4 regions of the Pantoea sp. KPR_PJ genome follow, and region 2 is predicted to be linked to each of the others. Evidence: predicted binding sites of a transcription regulator. Region 2 holds the regulator's gene; each other region holds the start of a gene.
The links. Region 2 encodes PurR, which represses purine synthesis genes. Its sites were predicted from a motif close to CANGCAAACGTTTGCNTG; they were not measured.

Region 1 (3,106 bases), on a different contig from region 2:
CAGCGCAGCGTGTTTGGTTCCCAGTAGGCGTTAACGTTGTAGCTCTTTTCACAGGCGTCGCGGGTATCGAAGGCGGTATCGGCCTTATCAAACTCCTTCTCAACGCGTGAATTGACCTTATGACGCAGGTTGCGCGTGTCGTTCCATTGCTCTTTGCTTTGACGTGCCGCTTCATTGCTGGCGGCGCTGTTGCCATTTTCAATAATCAGGCGGCTGGTGTTCGCGCTTGCCTGAACGGCAGTCAGCATTGTGCTGCCGGCGAGCAGGGTGGCGAGCAGCACAGGAAACAATTTTTTCATGATCTTTTCCTTCAGTTGATACCTGATGCACAGGGAGGATCCGGGTTACGGCAGACGAGGGTTAGTATATCATCGCGCTTTATTTGCTCACCAGTAGCGAGCTCGCTGTTTATCTTTCTGAGAGGAAGCCATGCTGTTCAACACCGTGGTGTTGTTTTTCATTACCGCCATCGCGGAAATCGTCGGCTGCTTTCTGCCCTGGCTGTGGCTAAAAAAGGGCGGTCCCGCCTGGCTGCTGCTCCCGGCCGCGCTGAGCCTGATGACCTTTGTCTGGCTGCTGACGCTGCACCCTGCAGCCAGCGGGCGTGTTTATGCTGCCTACGGTGGGGTTTATGTCGTGACGGCGCTTTTGTGGCTGCGTGTTGTTGAGGGGATCAGGCTGACCGTATGGGACTGGAGCGGGGCGCTGATCGCGCTGTGCGGCATGATGGTCATCGTGGCGGGCTGGGGGCGAGCGTGAAAACAGGCCAGCCGAAGTGGCCGGCCTGCTGCATCAGGGTTTATGCACTTTCAATCCCGCCAGCGTCTGACTGACCGGCATCATTTCAAGGGTATTGATATTGACGTGCTTCGGCAGCGTTGCGACCCAGTAAACCGCCTCGGTGACATCCTCCGCCGTCAGCGCCGTGGCGCCCTCATACACTTTGTCCGCTTTTTCGTCATCGCCCTTAAAGCGCACGTTGGAAAATTCCGTACCGCCAACCAGGCCCGGCTCAATGTCAGTCACACGCAGCGCGGTGCCATGCAGATCGGTACGCAGATTTAAGCTGAACTGGCGCACAAAGGCTTTGGTGGCACCGTAAACGTTGCCGCCCGCATAGGGCCAGCTTCCGGCGATAGAACCAATATTGATGATATGACCGACGTTACGTTCCACCATCGCTGGCAGTACGGCGCGCGTCATATAGACCAGACCTTTGGTATTGGTGTCGATCATGTTTTCCCAGTCTTCAACGCTGGCACGGTGTGCGGGTTCAATCCCGAGCGCCAGGCCCGCATTGTTCACCAGTATGTCGATATTGCGCCACTCAGCAGGCAGTGAGGCGATCGCCTCTTCAATAGCGGCACGGTTGCGCACGTCCAGCTGCACGGTGTAGAGGTTATCGCCAAGTTCCTCTTTCAGCGCTTGCAAACGCTCGGTGCGGCGTCCGCTGGCGATCACTTTGTGGCCTGTTTCAATGAATCGGCGGGTGATACTTTGACCAAAACCGGCGGTGGCGCCAGTAACAAAAATAATCATCTCACTGTTCCTTCAAGAATGTTGGGCTTAAAGTAGCTATTTGATATTACGAGCAAAATTTCAAATATAAAAGGGCTAATCCGTACTTAAAGGACAAAAGCGGACAGGAACGAGAAGGAAGAGTAAATCTTTCTCATACCAGGCTCGCCCTGGCGAGATCTTTTTATTCAGTCAACGCCATGCTCAGGGCTGAGCCATTGAATAAGCGAGGAGTGAACGCTGCCACTGACCGGCACGATCTTAGATCAGGAAGCTACGCCGGTTGATAAGCGGAATGCGCTGGGTATGTTTACGGCATTACGGCATGAATTAATAACTTTCGCCACCTGGCTGGCAGCAAGCGCGGCAGGCCAGGCCAGCGTAATACTGCATAACCGATTGCTGACAAGTTGCGCCATATTGAGGCACATTGCACCAGCACCGGGCAAGGCATCTCAATAAGACGCTGGGGCGGATAACAAGGGCAAGCAGCGCGATAAAAGGTAATCGGTTGCGCATACGATACCTTTTCATCAATCGCCGACGTAATACGTTTTTCATATAACGTATTGAATAACGGTCAGATATGCGGATTTCTGGCACAGGGGTTGCAGAAGAGTAAGCCTGACTCAACGCCAGTCGCGCCTGCCTGCGCGAAAAAAGGAACGCCATGCCATCTGAAATTACCGCGCTTCGCGCCAGCTTTTTTGATTTTACCGGGGTGGTAAGCCGGCCCGAAGAGATTGCCGATCGGGCGCGTTATCTTGAGGATGGCGTGCTGCTGCTCGAAGCCGGGCGCATTGTTGGCTTGTATGCCTGGGACGCGCGCCCGCCACTGCCTGACGAGGTGATCGACCTGCGCGGCAGGCTGATCGTACCGGGTTTTATTGATACCCATATCCATTATCCGCAAACGGAAATGATTGGGGCCTATGGTGAACAGCTACTGGAATGGCTTAATCACTATACCTTTCCGGTAGAGAGCCAGTATCACTGTCCTGACCACGCCGCCACTATGTCTGAATTCTTTCTGCAACAGCTGCTGGCAAACGGGACCACCAGCGCGCTGGTGTTTGGTACTGTCCACCCGCAATCGGTCGACGCGCTGTTTAGCGCCGCCGACGCCATCAATATGCGTATGATTGCTGGCAAGGTGATGATGGATCGCCATGCGCCGGATGCTCTGCTGGAAACGCCTGAGCAGAGCTATGCTGATACCCGCGCACTGATTGCGCGCTGGCACGGACGCGGACGCCTCAGCTATGCGCTGACCCCACGTTTTGCCCCCACTTCAAGCAGCGCGCTGCTTGAAAAGGTCCAGCAGCTGCGACAGGAGTTTCCTGACGTCTGGCTACACACTCACCTGAGCGAGAACCCACAGGAAGTGGCCTGGGTCAAAGCGCTGTTTCCCGAGCGTCAGGGTTATCTTGATGTCTATCACCATCATCAGCTGACCGGTCGGCGCAGCCTGTTTGCGCACTGTCTGCATCTGGACGATCGCGAGTGGCAGTGTTTGCATGAGACCGATTCCGCCATCGCCTTTTGTCCGACCTCTAACCTGTTTCTTGGCAGTGGACTGTTTAACCTG
Region 2 (3,106 bases):
CGATAGATGCCGGAGCGCATCAGCGTGAGAAAACCGGGCTGATCGGCGGCTTCTTTCACTGTCGGGCGACGAGCAGGTAAACGCAGCGTAACCAGCATCAACACGACGCCAGTCAGCGTCAGCACCAGGAAAATGGAACGCCAGTGAAAATGGCTGATTAAATAGGCACCGAGCAGCGGTGCCAGCGCCGGCGACAGCGCAACCAGCGGCATAATCGTGGCAAAGACTTTATTGGCGCGCGCCTGGGGGTAGCGGTCAACCACCAGTGCCTGCCAGCTGACTGCTGCTGAGCAAACGCCTGTTGCCTGAATAAAGCGCAGCACCAGCATCAGCGCCACATTCTCCACCCAGAGCATGCCGGCGCAGCCAAGCGCAAACAGCCCCAGGCCCATCAGCAGCACGGGTTTACGGCCAATACGGTCGGAAAGCGGTCCCCAGAACAGCTGGCCGAGAGCAAATCCCGCGAGAAACAGACTCATACTGGCGCTGATGACGCCTGGCGAAGTGGCAAAGCTCACCTGCATTGCGCCGAAGGCGGGCAGGTACATATCCGTTGCCAGGAAACCCAGCATGCTGAGCAGGGCAAGGTAAGGCATGAATCCTTTTGAAGACAGCATGGTTCGACTCATTCTCATTATTAGTCAGGCAGATTAAACGCGGCAAAGTGTAAAAGGGTGCACCTCAGGCTGTGAAACGGTAAAATTTGCAGAGTGCTGTGAAAAAATTTGAAAGGAAAGTCGATGTGGTCTGAATATGCCCTTGAGGTAGTTGATGCCGTAGCACGTACCGGCAGCTTTAGCGCCGCGGCGCAGGAGCTGCACCGTGTGCCGTCTGCCGTCAGCTATACGGTGCGGCAGCTGGAAACCTGGCTGGCAGTGGCGCTGTTTGAACGTCAGCATCGCGAGGTCACCCTGACCGCGGCCGGCGAACATTTTGTTCGTGAAGGACGGGACGTTATCAAAAAAATGCTCGCTACCCGCAGGCAGTGTCAACAGCTGGCAAACGGCTGGCGCGGACAGCTCAGCATTGCAGTTGACCGGATTGTGAAACTGCCGCGCAGCCGTCAACTGGTGACCGATTTCTATCGACACTTCCCCGATATGGAGTTGCATATCAGCTATGAGGTCTTTAACGGCGTCTGGGACGCGCTGGCCGACGGGCGGGTAGACGTCGCTATTGGCGCAACCCAGGCCATACCGGTTGGCGGTCGCTTTGCCTTTCGCGATATGGGGGCGCTGAACTGGCGCTGCGTGGTTGCGCGTCACCATCCGCTGACACAGCAGTCCCGGCTGGATGATGATGTGCTGCGCGCCTGGCCATCGCTGGTGCTGGAGGATACCTCACGCGCGCTGCCGCGCCGTATGACCTGGACGCTGGATAACCAGCGGCGCCTGGTAGTGCCTGACTGGCAGGCGGGGCTGGTTTGCGTGCTGGATGGGCTATGCGTAGCGATGATGCCGGGGCACCTTGCACGTCCTCTGCTGGACAGGGGTGAACTGGCAGAGCTCACGCTGCCGGTCACTTTTCCCGATAGCCATTGCTGCGTGAGCTGGTCAGAAGAGCGGGCATCACCCGCGCTCAGCTGGCTACTGAGCTATCTGGGCGATGCGCAAACGCTAAATCAGGAGTGGTTAAGCGAAGATTAACGGCGATAGTCGCGGAACGGACCGTCAGCTACAGAGCGACGTTCAATCAGCGCCGGATGCACTTCGATGGTCTGTGACTCTTCACGTTTACTGGTAATACGGTCCAGCAACATCTCCAGCGCCTTCTCACCGAGCTGGGCTTTGGGCTGGTGTACCGTGGTCAGGGCGGGCGTGAAGTAGCGTGCGTTACGTACGTTGTCATAACCGATCACCGAAATGTCCTGCGGCACGCGCAGCCCCATCTCATCGGCCGCGCAGATCGCACCCATCGCCATAATATCGCCTCCGCAGAATATTGCTGTCGGACGCTGTTTCTGCTGCAGGATCTGCTGCATCGCCTGGTAGCCCGATTCAGGCTCAAAGTCGCCCTGCACGATCCATTCAGAACGCACGGCGATGCCAGCCTCCTCCAGTGCTTTGAGAAAACCGGCGTGGCGACCGCCGCCGGTATTGCGCTCCAGCTGGCCGGGGATAGCGCCGATATCGCGATGGCCGCGCTCGATCAAATAGCGACCTGCCAGATAGCCACCCTGGAAAGCATTATCCAGTACGGTATCGGTAAAATCACCGCGCGATTCGCCCCAGTCCATCACGACCATGGGGATGTTGCGGTTCTCTTCCAGCATTTTTAGCAGGTCTTCCGGATATTCAGAGCACATCACCAGCAGGCCATCAACACGTTTTTGCGCCATCATCGACAGGTAGGCGCGCTGCTTTTGTAAATCGTTATGCGCATTGCCGAGGATAAGGGTATAGCCACGTTCAAAGCAGTGGTGCTCAACCGCTTCAATGATCTCAGCAAAATAGGGCGCCTCGCTTGAGGTTGCCAGCAGACCCAGCGTTTTGGTGTGGTTGACTTTCAGGCTGCGCGCTACGGCGCTGGGCGAATAGTGCAGTTCCTGAATTGCCTGCCAGACGGCATTGCGCGTCTCTTCCGCAACAAAACGCGTTTTGTTAATTACGTGAGAAACGGTCGTCGTTGAGACACCGGCGCGCTTTGCGACATCTTTGATTGTTGCCATTAAAAAGAAACTCCAGAACCTGTCAGTAAGCTACTGATAAGCATAATGTTAAACGTTTGCGTCCGCTAAGGTTATTTTCTGTTAATTTGCTGCATTTCTTGACGGAAAAGTCATTACCTGGCAGGAAAAAAACAGGGGCTGTTGCGTGCGGACTAAACTGCGGTTGCGCCAGTTGCGCAACAAAGGCGGGGATTCTAGCAAGGCTTGCGAGATAACACGAGATTTTTACCGCCAGCTATGGGAAAATTGCGCAAGACCATAATAACTGTGTGGGTAAGGAGGGGGGAAATGAGTACCGATTTAAAACTGGCATTGATGACCACTGGTGCGGCGCTGCTGATGATTGTGACGTTCAGCCTCACCGCCATCCTGCATTAAAGTGGCACAAAAAAAACCGGGATATCCCGGTTTTTTTATCTCAGCGTATGGTCTTTGGCG
Region 3 (3,106 bases), on a different contig from region 2:
CCATTGCGTCTGCAACAGGACGTAAATAATCACCAGGCCGAGCACCAGCAGCAACAGTATCGTCAGTAAAAATTTTCCAGGAAATTTCATCGTATCCATTCCGCCATCTTTCCGGTCAGTGCTTGTTATGCCTGAATTACCGTTGTAGCTCAACAGCCTGGATGTAAATACGAATAAATAGCAGAGGCGGGCTGTCGCCCGCCAGAGCAATTACTTTTCCTGTGGAAAGATCAGGTTCAGTACAATAGCGGTGATGCCGCCTGCGGCGATACCGGAGGAGAGAAGGGTTTTCAGCCAGTCTGGTGCAAACTGCAGGATAAGCGGCTGCTGAGAGACGCCCAGTCCGACCGCCAGCGACAGCGCGATAATCATAATAGCGCGGCGGTTAAGCGGTTCACGTGACACGATGCGCACGCCAGAAGCTGCGATGGTACCAAACATAACGATGGTTGCGCCGCCCAGAACCGGCTCAGGAATATGCTGAACAAAACCGCTTACCGCCGGGAAAAGGCCCAGCACGATCAGCATTAGCGCGACAACAAAGCCGACATAGCGACTGGCCACACCGGTCAGCTGAATCACCCCGTTATTCTGGCCAAAACAGGAGTTAGGAAAGGTATTGAATAGCGCGGAAACGCAGGAGTTCAGCCCGTTGGCCAGCACACCGCCTTTCAGGCGCTTCATATAGAGCGGGCCACTGACCGGCTGCTCTGAGACGTCGGACGTTGCGGTAATGTCGCCAATGGTTTCCAGCGACGTCACCATAAATACCAGCATCAGCGGGATCAGCAGATTCCAGTCAAACCCCAGTCCGTAATAAAGCGGCGTCGGCACCGCAATCAGCGGCTGGCTGACCGGCGCAGCGGTCTGTGGCAGCATCTCCATGAGCCAGGCGGCAAGGTAGCCAATAGCCATCGCGATCACCAGCGACGCGACGCGCAGGTAAGGATTGCGCTGGCGGTTAAGCACGATGATCACCGCCAGCACCACACCCGCCAGCAGCAGGTTTTTCGGTGCGCCAAAGCTGTGGTCGTTCATTGCAGCGAAACCGCCGCCAATCGAGGTCAGTCCGACCTGAATCAGCGACAGGCCAATGATCATAACGACAACGCCGGATACCAGGGGCGTAATGATGCGGCGCGCCAGGTGCAGCACGCGCGATAAAACCATCTCGGTGCAGGACGCCACCATCAGGGTACCGAACAGCGCAGCCATCATAGTCGGCACGTCAGCGCCACCGTTTTTCAGTGCCATACCGCCCATAATCAGCGGAGTCACAAAGTTAAAGCTGGTGCCCTGAATCGACAGCAGGCCCGAGCCTACCGGACCCCAGGTTTTTATTTGCAGTATGGAGGCGACCCCCGAGGCGAACAGCGACATACTGATGATGTGCTGCGTATCCTGGGCAGGCAAACCCAGCGCCTGACAGATCAGCAGAGCAGGCGTGATCACCGCCACAAACATAGCCAGCAAATGCTGGCCCGCTGCAAACAGCGTTTGCGGCAGCGGCGGACGATCTTCAAGGCGGTAAATCAGTTCGCTCTGACGTGGATTCAGTGAGGCATCTGGTTGATCAACGGACATAATGTGGCTTCCCAATCTGTGAAGATGGGGATTTTAAACCGCTCATAGCTGAAAGCAATCGTTTGCCAGTCATTATCTTCTTTGCGCTCACGGGACGCCTGGTGACAAAAGCGGGAGGAAAAGATTATACGTTGGTGTAGCGCGCCGTTTCCGGTAGCCAGCGTTCAATCAGGGCTTTCGCCTGTTCAGGATAGTGCTGGTGAATGTGTCGCGCTACGCGCTGCACTTCAGGCACCATCGCCTGATCGCGCAGCAGATCGGCAACCTTGAATTCGGCGTTGCCGGTCTGGCGGGTACCCAGCAGCTCGCCAGGCCCACGGATCTCCAGATCGTGCTGGGCAATAACAAAGCCGTCATTGCTGTCGCGCAACACCTGCAGACGACGCTGTGCGGTTTTACTCAGCGGTGCCTTATAGAGCAGTACGCAGTGGGAAGCCACTGCTCCTCGCCCCACGCGCCCGCGCAACTGATGAAGCTGCGCCAGACCCAGGCGTTCAGGGTTTTCAATGATCATCAGGCTGGCGTTTGGCACATCGACACCCACCTCAATCACCGTGGTTGCTACCAGAAGCTGCAGTTCGTTGGCTTTGAATGCCGCCATCACCGCCTGTTTTTCCGCAGGTTTCATGCGGCCATGCACCAGACCGATGTTAAGCGTAGGCAGCGCGGCTTTTAGCGCCTCCCAGCTCGCTTCCGCGGCCTGCGCCTCCAGCAGATCGGACTCTTCGATTAGCGTACAGACCCAGTAAGCCTGACGACCTTCCTGGCAGGCGAGCTGAACGCGCGCAATGATATCGTCGCGACGGCTATCGGGAATGGCAACGGTCGTGACCGGTGTGCGGCCAGGCGGCAGCTCATCAATGGTGGAGGTATCAAGATCGGCATAGGCGGTCATCGCCAGGGTCCGTGGGATCGGCGTGGCCGTCATAATCAGCTGATGCGGATGAAAGCCCTGCTCTTCGCCTTTCTCCCACAGCGCCAGCCGCTGATGCACGCCGAAACGATGCTGCTCATCAATAATCACCAGCGCCAGGCCGTTGAACTGCACCTGCTCCTGGAACAGCGCGTGGGTGCCGACCACCATCGCCACCTGGCCGCTGGCGATCGCCTCCTGCTGCGCCTGACGCGCTTTGCCTTTCTGCTTGCCAGCCAGCCAGCCAACTTCAATGCCGAGCGGCGCGAACCAGCTGCGGAAGTTGTTTGCATGCTGCTCTGCCAGCAGTTCAGTCGGTGCCATCAGCGCCACCTGCTTGCCGTGTGCGATAACATCGAGCGCAGCCAGCGCAGCCACCAGCGTTTTACCGGAGCCAACATCACCCTGCACCAGGCGCATCATCGGAAAATCGTTGGCCAGGTCATGTTCGATTTCCTGCACGACACGTTTCTGCGCGTGGGTTGGCGAAAAGGGCAGCGCCGCCAGCAGCCTGTCGCTCAGGGTATGAAGGGGCTTCATCGGCAGAGCATAGTAGCGCTGCGCACCGGCACGCACTGCCAGCATGCTGAGATTATGAGCCAGCAGTTC
Region 4 (3,106 bases), on a different contig from region 2:
GCAGCAGCGTCTGCTCATGCTTGCGCACATAGTAAAGCGTGCGTGAGTCATTGGCCCAGGCAATGCTGGACGAGGCGTTGTTTAACACCTCTGGATACCAGCTGCCCTTCTCCAGACAGCGAAAACGGATACCGTACTGGCGTCGGGACAAAAAATCTTCTGCCAGCGCCATGACGTTATTATCGGGGCTGATGTTAAGCGATCCCATGGTATAGAACTCGCTGTGTGACGCGCGCTGATTGGCATCGAGCAGCAGCGTCCACTCATCCGTCACGGCACGATCAGCGGGCTGGCGATAATAGGCAGCGTATTCGTTGCCACTTTCATAGCGGCTCTGATAGCGATAGCCATTGTGCACATAGGGCACTGAGTGATCCTGTGGCGGCAGGCGGTCGACAATCTCTTTCAACACCCGATTCTGAAGTGGCTGCTGTGTAGCCATGATCTGCTTGCCGTAGTTATTCTCGGCACGCAGGTAGTCCAGCACCTCTTCATTTTCACGTTTGTCGTCGCGTAACCAGTAGTAATTATCTACCCGCGTGTCGCCGTGCAGCGTCATTTCATGCGGAATTTTCTTTGCGATGGGGGCCTGCATGCGGTGTCTCCCTGTTATTCGTCTCCTTTAAGGGTGGCATCAGGTCGCAGGGAAGCCAAATTTTTGTGCGTAACACCTTGTTATTGCGGCCGCGCGAGGCGGCCGCGCTCCCCTTATTCCAGGGTAAGCTGCGCTTTTTTCTCGCGCAGGTCATTCTCAATGCCGTCGCGCACATCCTGCGGGATCTTCAGCGCATCCCCCAGCGCTGTCAGATAGCTACGCTCCATAAAGTGGTCAACGTCAATAGCGGCGCAGCTCAAAAAATAAAGTTCCAGCGCCTCCTCTTCGTTTTTAACGTCGGCGGCCAGCCAGCCGGGATCGAGCGGACGATTGATGGCTTTCTGGATCAGCGCCTCCGCTTTTTCTCCATAGCCCGACTCATGAATGCTGCGCTCAATAGCGGCACGCTCTTGATCGTCAATATGACCATCGCTTTTGGCAGCGAACACCAGCGCCGTAACAAGGCGTTCGGCGCGCTGATCGACCGGTGTCTGAAACTCACCAAATCCCGCTTCATTCTGATGTGTTTCGCGCACGCGCTGCTTGTACTTGTTCCACAACACGGCTCCGGCCGCCGCGCCGCCGCCAATGATTAACGCCTTGCCGCCATATTCGGTCAGCAGCTTGCGCGACTTTTTACTGGCGATCAACATGCCTGCCAGGCCACCCAGCGCCCCGGGTGCCAGCATATCGCTTAACCCTCCGCCGCCGCCGCTGGGGCTTTTCTTTGTCAGCAGTGACTGTAACTGTTGCAAGAGGTTGTTCATTGCCTGCTCCATGAATGGTCGATAAGAGCTTTACTCTGCCCTACCGGACGTCAGAAAACGTCAAGCTGAGAAAAAAGAGGCAAAGCGTCAGATAGTGAGAACGCAAACGTTTTCGTTTATACTGCGCGCGCATTTTGACTACAGGTGGAATTATGACGACTCTTGGAACTGCCCTGCGTCCGGCTGCGACGCGTGTCATGCTGTTAGGCTCAGGTGAGCTGGGTAAAGAAGTGGCGCTGGAGTGCCAGCGGCTCGGTGTGGAAGTGATCGCCGTCGACCGTTATGCCGATGCGCCTGCCATGCATGTGGCGCACCGTAGCCATGTAATTAATATGCTTGACGGTGATGCTCTGGCCGCACTGATCGCGCAGGAAAAGCCTGACTTCGTCGTGCCAGAGATCGAAGCGATCGCCACCGAAAAACTGGTTGAGCTGGAGCAGCAGGGCCAGCGCGTCGTGCCGACTGCGCGCGCCGCACGTCTGACCATGAACCGTGAAGGTATTCGCCGTCTGGCTGCGGAAGAGCTGTCGCTACCTACCTCCAGCTACCGTTTTGCCGACAGCAAGGCCAGCTTCGAAGCGGCGACCGATGAAATCGGTTTTCCCTGTATCGTAAAACCTGTTATGAGCTCCTCCGGCAAAGGCCAGAGTTTTATCCGCGACGCGAGCCAGCTTGAGCGCGCCTGGGAATATGCTCAGCAGGGCGGGCGTGCAGGCGCTGGCCGCGTCATTGTGGAAGGCGTGGTAAACTTTGATTTCGAAATTACGCTGTTGACCGTCAGCGCGGTTGACGGCCTGCACTTCTGCGCCCCTATTGGCCATCGCCAGGAAGATGGCGACTATCGCGAATCCTGGCAGCCGCAGCAGATGAGCGAGCTCGCACTACAGCGCGCGCAGGCGATTGCCGGAGAGGTGGTTAAGGCGCTGGGCGGTTATGGGCTATTCGGCGTTGAGCTGTTTGTCTGCGGCGACGAGGTCATCTTCAGCGAAGTGTCGCCGCGTCCGCATGATACTGGCATGGTCACACTGATTTCGCAGGATCTCTCTGAGTTTGCGCTACACGTGCGCGCCTTCCTGGGTCTGCCAGTCGGCGGCATTCGCCAGTATGGTCCCGCCGCGTCAGCGGTCATTCTGCCGCAGCTGCACAGCCAGAACGTGCAGTTCATCAACGTAGAGGCCGCGCTTGGTGCAGGGCTTCAGCTGCGCCTGTTCGGCAAGCCAGAAATCGCTGGTTCGCGTCGTCTTGGCGTCGCGCTGGCAAGCGGTGAGAGTACAGACGATGCCATTGCACGCGCGATTGCCAGTGCTGCAGCAGTAAAAGTAGAAGGGTAAAAATAAGGCGGTGAGCGCCCTGCCCACCGCCTGCTGTTATTTCGCGCCGTCAACCGCTTCACGTGCCAGACGCGTAATGCGATCCCAGTCGCCCGACTCCAGCGCGTCGTTGGGCACCAGCCAGGACCCGCCAATGCAGAGCACACTTTTCAGCGCCAGATAGTCACGATAGTTGGCCGGTGAAATGCCGCCGGTTGGGCAGAAGCGCACCTGCGGAAAAGGGCCACCGATCGCCTGAAGCGCTTTGACGCCGCCGTTCGCCTCAGCCGGAAAAAATTTAAACTCCCGCAGGCCATAATCCATTCCGGTCATCAGCTCCGATACGGTGCTGATACCCGGGATCAGGGGAACCGGGCCATCTACCGCTGCCTTAAGTAGCGGCTCAGTAATGCCAGGGCTGATAATAAATTGCG

Region 1: guaD (guanine deaminase) is a predicted target of PurR. The motif match lies at 2,019-2,036, and genes of this name have one in related genera.
Region 3: HP564_RS15940 (NCS2 family protein) is a predicted target of PurR. The motif match lies at 1,636-1,653, and genes of this name have one in related genera.
Region 4: purT (formate-dependent phosphoribosylglycinamide formyltransferase) is a predicted target of PurR. The motif match lies at 1,462-1,479, and genes of this name have one in related genera.

What each region holds. Positions count from the first base shown of each region.
Region 1 is NZ_JABMIK010000005.1:98,464-101,569, reverse strand. It holds gene HP564_RS12630 (DUF1283 family protein) at 1-299, opposite strand, end outside; gene HP564_RS12625 (YnfA family protein) at 430-759, shown strand; gene ydfG (bifunctional NADP-dependent 3-hydroxy acid dehydrogenase/3-hydroxypropionate dehydrogenase YdfG) at 793-1,539, opposite strand; gene guaD (guanine deaminase) at 2,189-3,106, shown strand, end outside.
Region 2 is NZ_JABMIK010000001.1:939,357-942,462, forward strand. It holds gene punC (purine nucleoside transporter PunC) at 1-617, opposite strand, end outside; gene punR (DNA-binding transcriptional activator PunR) at 741-1,646, shown strand; gene purR (HTH-type transcriptional repressor PurR) at 1,643-2,668, opposite strand; gene HP564_RS04500 (YnhF family membrane protein) at 2,957-3,046, shown strand; gene HP564_RS04505 (C40 family peptidase) at 3,087-3,106, opposite strand, start outside.
Region 3 is NZ_JABMIK010000008.1:21,692-24,797, forward strand. It holds gene HP564_RS15935 (AsmA family protein) at 1-90, opposite strand, end outside; gene HP564_RS15940 (NCS2 family protein) at 211-1,584, opposite strand; gene recG (ATP-dependent DNA helicase RecG) at 1,709-3,106, opposite strand, start outside.
Region 4 is NZ_JABMIK010000002.1:75,034-78,139, forward strand. It holds gene HP564_RS05005 (prolyl oligopeptidase family serine peptidase) at 1-595, opposite strand, end outside; gene HP564_RS05010 (tellurite resistance TerB family protein) at 709-1,362, opposite strand; gene purT (formate-dependent phosphoribosylglycinamide formyltransferase) at 1,515-2,693, shown strand; gene HP564_RS05020 (bifunctional 4-hydroxy-2-oxoglutarate aldolase/2-dehydro-3-deoxy-phosphogluconate aldolase) at 2,730-3,106, opposite strand, start outside.